3 regions of the Rothia sp. HMSC071C12 genome follow, and region 1 is predicted to be linked to each of the others. Evidence: riboswitches for the same ligand, from Rfam matches in the RefSeq annotation. Region 1 holds a riboswitch; each other region holds the start of a gene.
What was found. A riboswitch is a leader RNA that binds a small molecule or an ion and turns the genes downstream of it on or off. The one in region 1 is predicted to bind S-adenosylmethionine.
Positions count from the first base shown of each region.

Region 2: another riboswitch for S-adenosylmethionine. It lies ahead of HMPREF2942_RS07835 (methylenetetrahydrofolate reductase); the one in region 1 lies ahead of HMPREF2942_RS01495 (ABC transporter ATP-binding protein).
Region 3: another riboswitch for S-adenosylmethionine. It lies ahead of HMPREF2942_RS02660 (bifunctional o-acetylhomoserine/o-acetylserine sulfhydrylase); the one in region 1 lies ahead of HMPREF2942_RS01495 (ABC transporter ATP-binding protein).

Region 1 covers NZ_KV814368.1:85,993-90,121, forward strand. The annotation lists gene HMPREF2942_RS01490 (aliphatic sulfonate ABC transporter substrate-binding protein) at 1-1,030, opposite strand, end outside; gene HMPREF2942_RS01495 (ABC transporter ATP-binding protein) at 1,095-1,931, opposite strand; SAM riboswitch class I at 1,936-2,032, opposite strand; SAM riboswitch class IV at 2,208-2,316, shown strand; gene HMPREF2942_RS01500 (LLM class flavin-dependent oxidoreductase) at 2,431-3,858, shown strand; gene HMPREF2942_RS01505 (YchJ family protein) at 4,028-4,129, shown strand, end outside.
Region 2 covers NZ_KV814376.1:84,006-88,134, reverse strand. The annotation lists partial or broken gene HMPREF2942_RS07840 (ATP-binding cassette domain-containing protein) at 1-1,121, opposite strand, end outside; SAM riboswitch class I at 1,537-1,653, shown strand; gene HMPREF2942_RS07835 (methylenetetrahydrofolate reductase) at 1,771-2,676, shown strand; gene metE (5-methyltetrahydropteroyltriglutamate--homocysteine S-methyltransferase) at 2,831-4,129, shown strand, end outside.
Region 3 covers NZ_KV814370.1:2,867-6,995, forward strand. The annotation lists gene HMPREF2942_RS02655 (homoserine O-acetyltransferase MetX) at 1-1,126, opposite strand, end outside; gene HMPREF2942_RS02660 (bifunctional o-acetylhomoserine/o-acetylserine sulfhydrylase) at 1,332-2,678, opposite strand; SAM riboswitch class IV at 2,782-2,894, opposite strand; gene HMPREF2942_RS02665 (ABC transporter ATP-binding protein) at 3,234-4,129, shown strand, end outside.

The sequences.
Region 1 (4,129 bases):
CTGCGCTGTCAGCCTTCTTTGCGAACTGGTCGTCCACAATGCTGTTTAGTGCCTTGTCCACGTCGGACTGGGAGGGAACGTCGCCGGACTCGACCAGAATCGGGCCGACACCCTTGAGAACCTCAACCTGCTTAGCGCCCGGAACCGGGTCGATATCCAGGTGGGTGCGCTCCATGACGACCTGAGCAGTCTCGTGCTTAATGCCGGACTCCTCCTCGACAATCTTCACTGCCTCTTCGGGGTTCTTCTTAGCCCAGGCGCGAGCGTACTCGTACACGTCCACGATGGTCTGTGCGGCGGTCGGGTTGGACTGAATGAACTTCTCGGTCGCGTTCAGGAAGCCGTAGGTGTTGAAGTTCAGGTTGCGGTAGAAGAGCACGTCGCCGCTTTCCACCTCGGCGGCAGCCATAATCGGGTCCAGGCCGCTCCACGCGTTGACCTGACCGTTATCCAGGGCGGTGCGGCCGTCGGCGTGCTGCAGGTTCTGAATGGTCAGATCCGAAGCGGAAATACCCTCCTGCTTGAGTGCCTGCAGCAGCAGGAAGTACGGGTCGGTACCCTTGGTCACGGCAACAGTCTTACCCTTCAGGTCCGCAACCTTGGTGATGCCCGAATCCTTGCGGGTCACCAGTGCCGACCATTCCGGCTGCGAGTAGAGGCTAATGACCTTGATGGGGGAGCCATTAGCGCGTGCCAGCAGCGCCGCCGAACCGGCGGTCGAGCCAACATCAATATTGCCGCTACGCAGCGCCTCATTCGCCTTGTTCGAACCGGCCGACTTGACCCACTCAACCTTCTTACCCTCGGCGGCGAGGGCGGTCTCAAGCCAACCCTTCTTGCGGATAATCAGGGACAGCGGGTTGTAGGTCGCGTAGTCAATGGTCACGGTGTTCTGATTGCCACCACCGGCAGCACCGGAGGCGTTAGCGGAACCGGAACCTTCACCGGCGCAGGCGCTGAGCAGAGTAGCAAAAGCGGCGGCTGCGGCAAGGGACTTGAGGGCGGTACGACGAGACGGGGAGTAAGTCATGATGAAATCTTTTCGCTTCTGAAGATGATGATGTGATGTGTAAGAAATGTGTTGCGTGGCGGCTTTAGGCGTTATCTTCCACGCCGAGCTCAGCCAACAGTTCGCTACGCAGCGCCGTGATCTCAGCATCGGCGCGGTCACGCGGGTGAGAACGGTCAACGGTCACAATGCGCTGGATGGTGGCGGGCGCCTCCGGGGTGTCCTTACCGAGGACAATCACCCGGTCAGAGAGGTACAGCGCCTCTTCCACATCGTGGGTGACCAGCAGAATCGTGGTCGGGTCTTGACGGTGCACGTCCAACAGCAAATCCTGCATGTTGATGCGGGTCAGCGCATCCAGAGCACCGAAGGGCTCGTCGAGCAGCAGCACGCCGGGGTTGCGTGCGAGCGCTCGTGCCAGGGACACGCGCTGAGCCATACCGCCTGAAATTTCCTTGGGACGGTGGGTTGCGTATTCGCCCAGGCCGACCAGGTCGAGCAGGCGCGCTACGGATGCTGCGCCTTCAGATTTTTTGGTGCCCTGCGGTAGTCCGAGAGCCACGTTGTCGGCGACGGTGCGCCAGGGGAGCAGGCGCGGTTCCTGAAAGCCGATAGCTACGCGGGGGTCGAGGCCGGTCACTGCCTTCTCGCCGATACGCACGGTACCTGCGGTGATGCGGTTCAGGCCTGCTGCTGCACGCAGGAGAGTGGATTTGCCGCATCCGGAGGAGCCGATGACGGAGATAATCTCGCCGGGGGCTGCGGTGAAGGAGACTCCGCGAAGAACTTCGTGGGTTCCGCCGGGCACGGGGAAAGATTGTCCGACGCCTTCAAAGCTCAAGGGGACGGCGGCGGTGGATACGGCACGGCGGCCGTTCTTTTCACTGGTGGGTACGTCAGTTACTGCACTGTTGAGTGTCATGTCACTTCCATCGTTCCTGGCGTTAGCACCGGGGGCGGAAGAATCCGTGCCGGTTGCTGCGACGTCGTGGAGCCAGGTCTCTCAGTCGCTCTGGATGGTTTGCTTCTCCCACCCTATGGGCTGTGGCGTGCCTCAATCAACCCTGCGGGCGCGTATGAATTTCTATGACCGTATATTTCGCATTTATCACGAAATATTTCGGTTCCACGTCACAAAAAGATTTTTTCGTCACAAACGTGACCTCCCTCCCGTGCGCCCCGTACACTCAAACCACGAGATCATGAGTCCCGGCGCTAAGCTCTGGCTAGCCGGGCGGCAACCCTCTCCCGTAGCGGGGTGCCCCAGATGATGATCTGGCCTCAACGTTACGAGGCAAGTACGGCGCGAACGCGCCACCTGCACGAAGGCCACCACCGAACGCAGAAGGCAAGAAGGAGGCGGCGCGCGGGGTGCAGGGCACTAACCCGATCGTCCCCGATCATTCGCGAAAGGAAAATCGATGGCTGAGCAGAAGAAGCGCATCGTAGTTAACGCATTCGAAATGACCTGCATTGGTCACCAGAGCTTCGACCTCTGGCGTCACCCGCGCTCCCGCGCAACCGAGTACAACACCATCAAGTACTGGACTGACCTGGCTAAGACCCTTGAGCGCGGCCTGTTTGACGCCGTGTTCATCGCTGACGTGGTCGGCATCTACGACGTGTACAAGAACTCTGCCGCTCCCGCCATTGAGGGTGCCGCTCAGGTTCCCGTGAATGACCCCGCAACCCAGATTTCTGCAATGGCTGCAGTGACCGAGCACCTCGGCTTCGGCGTGACTGCTGCCGCTACTTTCGAGCAGCCCTACACCCTGGCTCGCCGCTACGCCTCCCTCGACCACCTCACTGAGGGCCGCGTCGGCTTCAACGTTGTGACCTCTTACCTGCCTTCGGCTGCTGAGAACCAGGGCCTGCCCACCCAGATCCCGCACGACGAGCGCTACGAAATCGCCGACGAGTTCCTGGACGTCTGCTACAAGCTGTGGGAAGGCTCCTGGGAAGACGGCGCAGTCATCAAGGACCGCGAGCGCGGCATCTACGCTGACCCCTCCAAGGTCCACCCGATTGGCCACAAGGGCAAGTACTTCTCCGTACCCGGCATCTCCCTGACCGAGCCGAGCCCGCAGCGCACCCCCGTGATTTTCCAGGCTGGCGCATCCAGCCGTGGCCAGCAGTTCTCCGGTAAGCACGCTGAGGCTGTGTTCATCAGCGCTCTGCGTCCCGACCTGACCCGCGTTGTGACCGACCGTATTCGCGCCGCTGCCGAGGAGCAGGGCCGTAGCCGCGACGACGTGAAGATCCTTGCAATGCTCTCGGTCATCGTGGATGAGACCGAAGAGAAGGCAAAGGCAAAGTACGAGGAGTACAAGAAGTACATCAACCTCGACTCTGCACAGGCTATCATCGGCGGCTGGTCCGGTGTTGACCTGTCCCAGTTCGACGAGGACGAGGTCCTGAACTACGTGCAGACCGAGTCGATTCAGTCCTTCCTGACCCCCTTCACCCTGCAGGCGAAGGACAAGAAGTGGACCCGCAAGGCCATCGCTGAGCACACCACCCTCGGCGGCATGGGCGATGTCATTGTTGGTGACCCGGTTCAGGTTGCTGACGAGCTTGAGCGCTGGATCGACGAGGGTGGCCTGGACGGCATCAACCTGGCATACCACGTCTCCCCGGGCTCCTTCGAGGACTTCATCGAGTACGTTGTTCCCGAGCTGCAGAAGCGCGGCCGCTACCGCACCGAGTACGAGGGCAACACCCTGCGTGAGAACATCTTCGGTAAGGGCCACACCAAGGTTGCTAACAGCCACCCGGCTGCTAAGTACCGCGGCGCATACGTGGGCAAGCCTTCGGCTGCTGACACCCCGGCTCGCGCAATCGCTGAATAAGCGTTGCCGCTGAAGCGTACCGTGTAGGTTCGCTCAAACTTAACGATTGAAAACAAGAACGCCCGTTCTGCTGGAGGATTTGTATCCTCGGCGGAGCGGGCGTTTCTTTGCGCTGTGCTTTCTTGATGCGATGCCTTCTTGACGTGGCGCGTTCTTTATACTGGGTGGCATGACTGAACTGAACCAGGTTGAACTTAACCATGAAGACCGCTGCCCCTGCTCGAGCGGCGAGGTGTACGGCGCCTGCTGCGGCAGGTTCCTGGGCGAGTTT
Region 2 (4,129 bases), on a different contig from region 1:
CTCCCCTGGGCAATTGGTGTAATTCCAAGAATTGCATTTATTAGCGTTGTTTTTCCCGCGCCCGAGGCACCAACTACTGCAATCATTTGATTATTCATCAGCTCAAGATTAATATCTTTAAGCGCAAAAGACGACGCGCCCTCATACTGAACGGATACATCTTTGCATATAATTTTTGAAATATTTTCATGGTTAGGGTTAGAAGTTTTTATCTCAGAAGCATGGTCGTAAGTATCAGAGTCGCATACCCTTCGGAATTGCTGAACAGATAATGCTCCATTAATAATCTGACCGAATGAATATCCCACCTCTTGGGTCGCGTCAACACAGGCAATGATTCCAATCAGCGATCCGGCCACATACGATATATCGGCTCCTGAATCCACAAGGAAGTACAGGGACGCAAAAAGTAAGACAGAGCAGAGTAGCCCTGCAACTACGGAGATGATTCCTCTAACACTTTCAAGGCTCAATTCCCTACCGGCTGCCCGGCGTCGCCAGGACGCTACGCGTTGCGAGAAAAATCGGGAGGCTCTCATGAGGTGAAGTTCTTGGGCGCGACTTTGAGCCATCAGATTGTCTAGATAGTAGTTCTCTACCCGATAATCCTCGTACATTAGGGTGTAGATAGCGTAATCACGTTTAGCGAGAATCACCATTGCAATAGATAGGGGTAGTGAACACAGTGCCGCAAAAATTGCTGCCACAATGCTGACGTTCGCGATATTAAGACAGAGAAGTAACACCATTGCGAAGGCACTCACCAGTGTCATAACTGACATGGTGTGAACCTGCAATTCCTGTTTCGATATTGCCTCTCTAGCAGCACGTATATCTTCCTGTGATTTTGTGCTACCTATATCAGATAACGGAAATGTAGATAACCTGTTATTTAACATGCAGTGAACCCGATAGTTCACCTTTGATTTGAGGATGAGCATGTTACTTATGACCCAGCGTTTAGCAATGATATTAATTCCGACAACAAGGGCAAGAGCAACGATATAAATCCAGGCCGCACCACCATTTGAACCGCTCAAGGCTGATACTGTATTACCAATCAGCAGGGACTGACTCAGGGGAATGCAGGCTATGACGGCTAGCGATAGGGCGACGCTCACTAGGGTCCCAGGACAGGTTTTCCAGGCTAGGCGGAAAGACCAGAGTATAGAAGAAAATAGCTTTTTCATTCTCACCACGCTCACAAAGTCGTATTGAACTCATCTTTGAGCCCTGAAACTCCTCGATGAGCGGACGTCGAAACACTACCCGTGCTTCATTAGTTACCCTACTCCTCATTGAAATATAAAACACATATATTCGTGCGTGTCCAAGAATATTAAGCAGATATATCTGTGATATTTTCGGGCATCCAGGGGTTAGCCGACAGCTCTACCCGCAACGCCCCCAGCCCCCTTCGTCATAGTCAGTCATATTAAGTTCATATTTCTCCCCAATGTCATGTCCAGAAATATTAGGACATCAACCGCCGCACCCCTTGCACGCCCTCGGAGGCGGTGGGTAGAGTGAAAGCGTTATCTATCAAGAGCGACCGAGAGATCTGGCTCGTCGACGTCGCAGCAACCTCGCCAGTATCCCCCACCGTCACGGTGCAGGGTGCGGACAAGGTGCTCCCGCCAGAACCGATAGAGAAGAATACCCTTCGGCACCCCTTGATGATGCGCACCCGCAAACCGGTGGCGCGCATCCTGCAGAAGAATTCGCGCACCCTCCCGGTGCGTATCTATCGGGTGAACACGAAGGATGGTTATGACTACAGTTCACCCGGCTCTTTCTTTTGAGCTATTCCCTCCGCGCTCACAGGCGAGCTGTGAGTCGCTGCTCCGCACCATTGCGGAGCTTGAGGGCACCAACCCCGACTACGTGTCGGTCACCTACGCCGGTGACGCTAAGCGCCGCCAGAAGACCTTGGCGCTGCTCGACCACCTGGTGCATGAAACCTCCCTCACCCCGCTGGCTCACCTGATTTGTGCAGGCCACTCGGTGCATGAGCTGGAGCGTGCGGTCCGCCTGATTCTGGGTCTGGGCGTGCGCGGTTTCCTGGCTCTTCGCGGTGATATTCAGGATGGTCAGGTTTCTGAACTTCCTTTCGCCCGCTACCTGGTAGAGCTCATTCGCCGCGTGGAGCGTGAAGATTTCGCTCACCTGGCTGCTGGCAAGGTGTCGATTGGTGTGGCGGCATACCCGCAGAAGCACCCCGAGTCCGCATCCCTGTTGCAGGATATTGAGATTCTGCTGTCCAAGCAGCGTGCCGGCGCGGATTTCGCAATCACTCAGGTGTTCTTTGAGGATGAACGCTACAGCGCCCTGGTCGATTCGGCGCACCTGGCGGGCGTGGATATTCCGATTATTCCGGGCATCATGCCGGTAACCTCGCTGAAGCGCCTGCAGAATCTTTGCCAGATGGCGGGCATGGAAGTCCCGACGGACCTCGCCTACGCCCTAGAGACAGCAACCAGTAACGCAGAGCTGCACCGCATCGGTGTTGAGTACGCGCTGAACCAGTGCCGCACCGTGATGGACGCGGGCGCACCGGGCCTGCACTTCTTCACCTTCAACGAGCATGCCGCGGTTCTGGACGTTCTGGACCAGCTGGATTTGCCGCGGTACAGTAACCGTTTCTCTCAGCCGCTGAGCGAACTGGAATACGCCTAACCCAACCCGTAACGCTCCTTGTCGGATGCGTTCCCATTGTCTCCCCCGCAAATATTCCGGGAGTTGTTGAGTCCTCCGTTTCACCACCCACAGTCGGGTGGTAAAACGCCGGAACCGACTCCCACATCTATCCCCAGTAAAGGAAAAAAATATTATGTCGAACACCGCATTCCCCGCCGCAACTATTGTTGGTTACCCCCGCGTGGGCCGCTTCCGTGAGCTGAAGAAGGCTCAGGAGGCTTTCTGGAAGGGCAAGGCCACCCTGCAGGAGCTGCAGGACACCGCCGCAGACGTGCAGCGCACCTACTTCGAGCGCGTGACCGCCGCCGGTCTGAAGGCTGACAACTACTCGATTCCGGCAACCTTCTCCTACTACGACCAGGTGCTCGACGTTGTTCGCCTGTTCACCCTGGTTCCCGAGCGTCTGGCTGAGGCTAAGGACGCACGCGGTCTGCTGGATCTGCCCGGCTACTTCGCACTGGCGCGCGGTACCGAGACCCTGCCTCCGCTGGAGATGACTAAGTGGTTCGACACCAACTACCACTACCTGGTGCCCGAGATTGGTGCCGGTACCGAGATTAAGCTGAACCTTGAGGCTATTGACGAGCAGCTTGAGGTTGCAAAGCAGGCTGGTGTGAAGGTTCGCCCGCAGATCGTTGGCCCGCTGACCCTGCTGCTGGGTGCTAAGGCTGAGCAGGGTTCCGCTGAGGACTTCTCCCCCGTTGACCGTCTGGATGAGTTCGTTGCCGCGTACGCTCAGGTGCTGGAGCAGCTGGCTGAGCGCGGTGTTGAGTGGGTTCAGCTGGACGAGCCGGGCCTGACCGTGGACCGTGCCGACAACGCGAAGGTTGCGCAGCTGGCTGAGCGCACCTACCGTGCCCTGGCTGCTGGCGAGAAGCGCCCGCAGATTCTGGTGACCAGCCCCTACGGTTCCCTGCGTGAGAACCTGCCGGCGCTGCTGGGCACCGGTATTGAGGCGCTGCACCTTGACCTGGTGCACGGCGTGTACTCGAAGGCTGAGCTGGAGTCTGTTTCTGCTGCTGGTGTGCACCTGGTTGCCGGTGTTGTGAACGGCCGTAACGTGTGGCGTGCTGATGTTCGTGCCGCACTGAAGACTCTGGAGGCGCTGCCCGGCGCATCCGAGGGTGCCGTGTCTGTGGCTTCCTCGACCTCCCTGCAGCACGTGCCGCACGACCTGGCTCTGGAAGACCCCGCCGAGGTTCCCGTGGATGGTCTGGCATTCGCCGATCAGAAGGTCGCTGAGATTGCTCTGCTGGCTCGTGGCCTGGCTGAGGGTGAGGCTGCTGTTGAGCCGGAGCTGAAGGCTGCTGACGAGGCGCTGGCTCGCTTCGCCGCTGACCCGCGCAAGCACAACGACGAGATTCGTGCCCGCGCCGCAGCTGTGACTCCCGAGGACTTCGACCGCCCGACTATTGACGTTCGCCGCGCGGCT
Region 3 (4,129 bases), on a different contig from region 1:
CCGCCAGACGGTGCGACTCGTGCGGGAAGAACAAGCGATCCGTGTTCACCGCCGCAATCGTCCACTCGCAATCGGTGTGCGCCAGCGCCTGCGCCAGGGTGCCGCGGCCACGCGCCACATCGTGCGAAATCAGTGCCTCGTTCACTGCCAGGTAGCTATTCGCGTCAAAGCGCTCAACCAGCTTGGCGCCGTGGTGGTCCAGGTAGCTTTCGATGGCGTAGCGGCCACGCGGCTCACCCAGCGAGCCGCCCACGGTGCTTTCGCCACGGTTCTCTTCGCGGCCGAAGCGGTGCTCCAGCTCGGCGGGGCTGCGGTAGGTGGTGTGCGCAATACGGCGTGCCAGGGCAAGACCGGTTACCGGCGCGGGACCCGCATAGTAGTCGCCGCCGGCGAAGTTCGCGTCCGAACGAATCGCAATGTTCTGGGTGTGCGCCCAGGAAATCTGCTCCGCCGTAGCCGAAGGACCGGAGGCAATGACCGCGCATCCGCGCACCAGCTCGGGGTTAGTTGCCGCCCACTCCAGGGCGCGAGCGCCACCGAGGGAACCACCAATCACGTAGCGGAAGCTGTTCACACCCAGGGCACGAGCCAGGCGCGCCTCAGCACGCACCGAGTCGCGGATGCTCACCTGCGGGAAGCGGGAACCCCAGTGCTCACCGGCGCCCGGGTAGCCTTCCGGGATGATGCTCGCCGGGCCGGTCGAGCCGTAGCAGCCGCCCAAAATATTGGGGGCAATCACGAAGTAACGGTTGGTGTCCACGACCGAGCCGGGGCCGACGACGCCTTCCCACCAGCCGTCCGATTCGATAGCGCGAATCAGCGGGGCGGGCATGTCGGGGGTGGGCACGCCGCGGGAGACATGCGTGTCACCGGTGAGCGCATGCAGAATCAGGATGGCGTTATCGCCAGCCTCGTTGAGGGTGCCCCAGGTTTCGTAGCCGATGGTGACCTGCGGCAGGGTTACGCCGGATTCGAGCTCCAGGTCGCCGATGTTCAGCTGACGCAGGTAGCCTTGCGCTTCGGGGTGTTCGCGCTGGGTGCCCGCCACGGGGATGGGCGCGGTAACAGGCTGGTTGGTAGTGCCGGGCTGGGTGGTGCCGGACTGGCTAGTGCTCTGGGCGGTCATGGGGGTTCCCTTCACTGGGTTGGCCGGCGAGGTGGTGCCGGGTGTGAGCGGGGTACTCGTCTGCGGGTTGAATCTACGGTTGAGTCTGCGGGTTGAGGCAGCGAGGCGGCGGTGCCGCGCGCTTATGAAATGCTCCGTAACGGGGAATCCGCAGGTGGACCGAAAAGCCGTAGCTTGCCGGTCCACCTGCGGGTTGCATCACCGTTTAGGAGAGGGTATCGAAGCCCAGCTGCAGGTCGGCGAGAATGTCGTCGATGTTCTCGATACCGACTGCCAGGCGGACGAAGTTCGGGTACACGCCAATCTTCTCCAGTTCCTCAGCGGAAAGCTGGGAGTGGGTGGTGGAGGCGGGGTGAATCACGAGCGAGCGTACGTCACCGATGTTCGCCACGTTGGAGTGCAGCTTCAGGGCGTCCACGAAGTCGCGGGTCTCCTCCAGGGTTGCGTCCTTGAGGGTGAAGCCGAGCACCGCACCGGGGCCCTTGGGCAGGTACTTCTGTGCACGCTCGTACCAGGGGGAGGATTCCACGCCAGCCCAGATAACCTTGTCGACCTGCGGGTTTGCTTCGAGCCAGCGGGCGACCTTGGTGGCGTTCTCAATGTGGCGTTCGATGCGCAGGGAGAGAGTCTCCAGACCGATGCCGATGTTGAAGGCGTTGGTCGGGGAGATTGCGGCGCCGGTGTCACGCAGCAGGGAGACGCGCGCCTTCAGGATGTAGGAGAGGTTCGCGCCGAACGCGGAGTCCTTACCCAAATCGCGTGCGTAGACCAGGCCGTGGTAGCCGGGGGCGGGCTGGTTGAACTTGGGGAACTTCTCGGGGTCTGCACCGTAGTCGAAGTTACCGGAGTCAACGATCACGCCGCCGATGGAGGTGCCGTGGCCGCCCAGGTACTTGGTGGCGGAGTGGACGACTACGTCTGCGCCGTGCTCGATGGGGCGCAGCAGGTAGGGGGTGGGCACGGTGTTGTCCACGATCAGGGGTACGCCGTTTTCGTGCGCAATTGCGGCAATGGGCTCAATGTCGAGCACGTCGTTGCGGGGGTTGGGCACGGACTCGCCGTAGAAGAGCTTGGTGTTGGGGCGGACTGCGGCGCGCCATGCATCCAGGTCGTCCGGGTCCTCAACGAAGGTGGTTTCGATACCGAGGTCGGCGAGGGTGTACTTGAGCAGGTTGTAGGTGCCGCCGTACACGGAGGGCGATGCGACCACGTGGTCGCCGGCGCCGGCAATGTTCAGGATTGCGTAGGTGATAGCTGCCTGACCGGATGCCAGCAGCAGCGCACCAACGCCGCCTTCCAGGGAAGCGATGCGGTTTTCGATAGCTTCCTGGGTGGGGTTGTTGAGGCGAGTGTAGATGGGGCCCAGCTCGGCGAGGGCGAAACGGTTCGCTGCCTGCTCGGCGCTGTCAAAGACGAAGGAAGTGGTCTGGTAGATGGGTAGTGCCCGAGCTCCCGTTGCGGCATCCGGCGCCTGACCTGCGTGAATCTGGCGGGTTTCGAACTTCCAACCTGCGGGGTTGGCGGGAGTCGGGACGGTAGTGTTGTTGCTCATGCGTGGCTCCTAATGGGGATTCTTAGGGGGCCGCATGCCGACGGTACAGGAATCGTCGTCGAATAATCCTGTCACGATTGATGTACCGTTTTCGGTCACATCGGTCCCGCGCTTGCGTCACGCTTGTGCGTGCCGCCTGGTCTTCACCCAGGGCACCCCACCGCGGAGGAGGGTTGCCGGCCAGCTAGCTGGGGCTTGTCGCTGGCGCTCTTGACCTGTATTCAGGGTGTCACAGGGCACGGGGCGGGGTCAAGGGTTTTGTGGGTAGACGGCACTTTAAGACATTTCATTGCAAAGATGACGTTTTTTAACGTCTGTCATAAAACGTGAGCGACGGTGCCGGGGCAATCCGAGGGCGAGGCAATCGAGATGCGGAGGCGGACACCCACCATCCACACAGTAACCCCCATCACTTTTATCTACAGTTTTTCGGTACACTGAAATGACACATACACTCACGCAGGGTACAACTCACTACGGCTCGCTACGCCGTTTATCCTGCTCAGCATCCCTCCGGTATAGGGGCCAGAGGGTCATACCCGAAGGTTACCTACCATGTCTCTTGTTCTTGATGCGGCGCAGCTCAGCCGCGTCTTTGGCAAAGGTGAAAACGCTTTTACCGCCGTCGACCGTGTGTCACTTCGCGTCAGTTCCGGTGAGATTCATGCCCTCCTCGGCCCCAACGGTGCGGGCAAAACGACTACCGTGCAGATGTGCTCGACCCTGCTCACACCCACCGGCGGTAACCTTACCGTGAACGGTATTGACGCTATCGCCCACCCGCAGCGGGCGCGCCGTCACGTGGGCCTAGCTTTGGGAGGGGAGAACGGCTTCTACCCGCGCGCTAGTGCCCGCGACAATCTGCTGTTCTTCGCCGATGTTGCGGGGGTTTCCGGGCGGACCCGACGACACGAGGTGGAGCATGCCCTAGCACGCGTAGAGCTCACCGATGCGGCAACGCGGCCTGTCCAGGAGTTTTCCCGCGGCATGAAGCAGCGCCTACATATTGCCCGCGCCCTGCTCGGCTCCCCCGCCCTGCTCCTGCTGGATGAGCCGACCAATGGGCTCGACCCCGATATCGCTCTGACCGTGCGTACCCTCATCCGATCTCTGGCAAATGAAGGTACCGCCATTCTGCTGACGAGCCACCTGCTGGGCGAGATTGAGGACCTAGCGCACACCATCACCGTTTTGGGCGCAGGTTCTGTCGCCGTGAGCGGCAACCTCGAGGATATTGCCGCGCACGCCGGCATTGCCGCCACGACCGTGGTTCAGGTCGAGGCCACCGCCACCGAGGGTCTTGATACACTACGCGGATTCCTCCACGATAAGGCGGCGGTGCTGTTTGCCCCGCGTGGTTCCGGCTGGGAGCTAACCCTCTACTGGCACGGTGAGCGCACCACGTTCGAGGCGGGTGAGGCTCACCGCATCCTCACGGAGGGGCTTGCCAC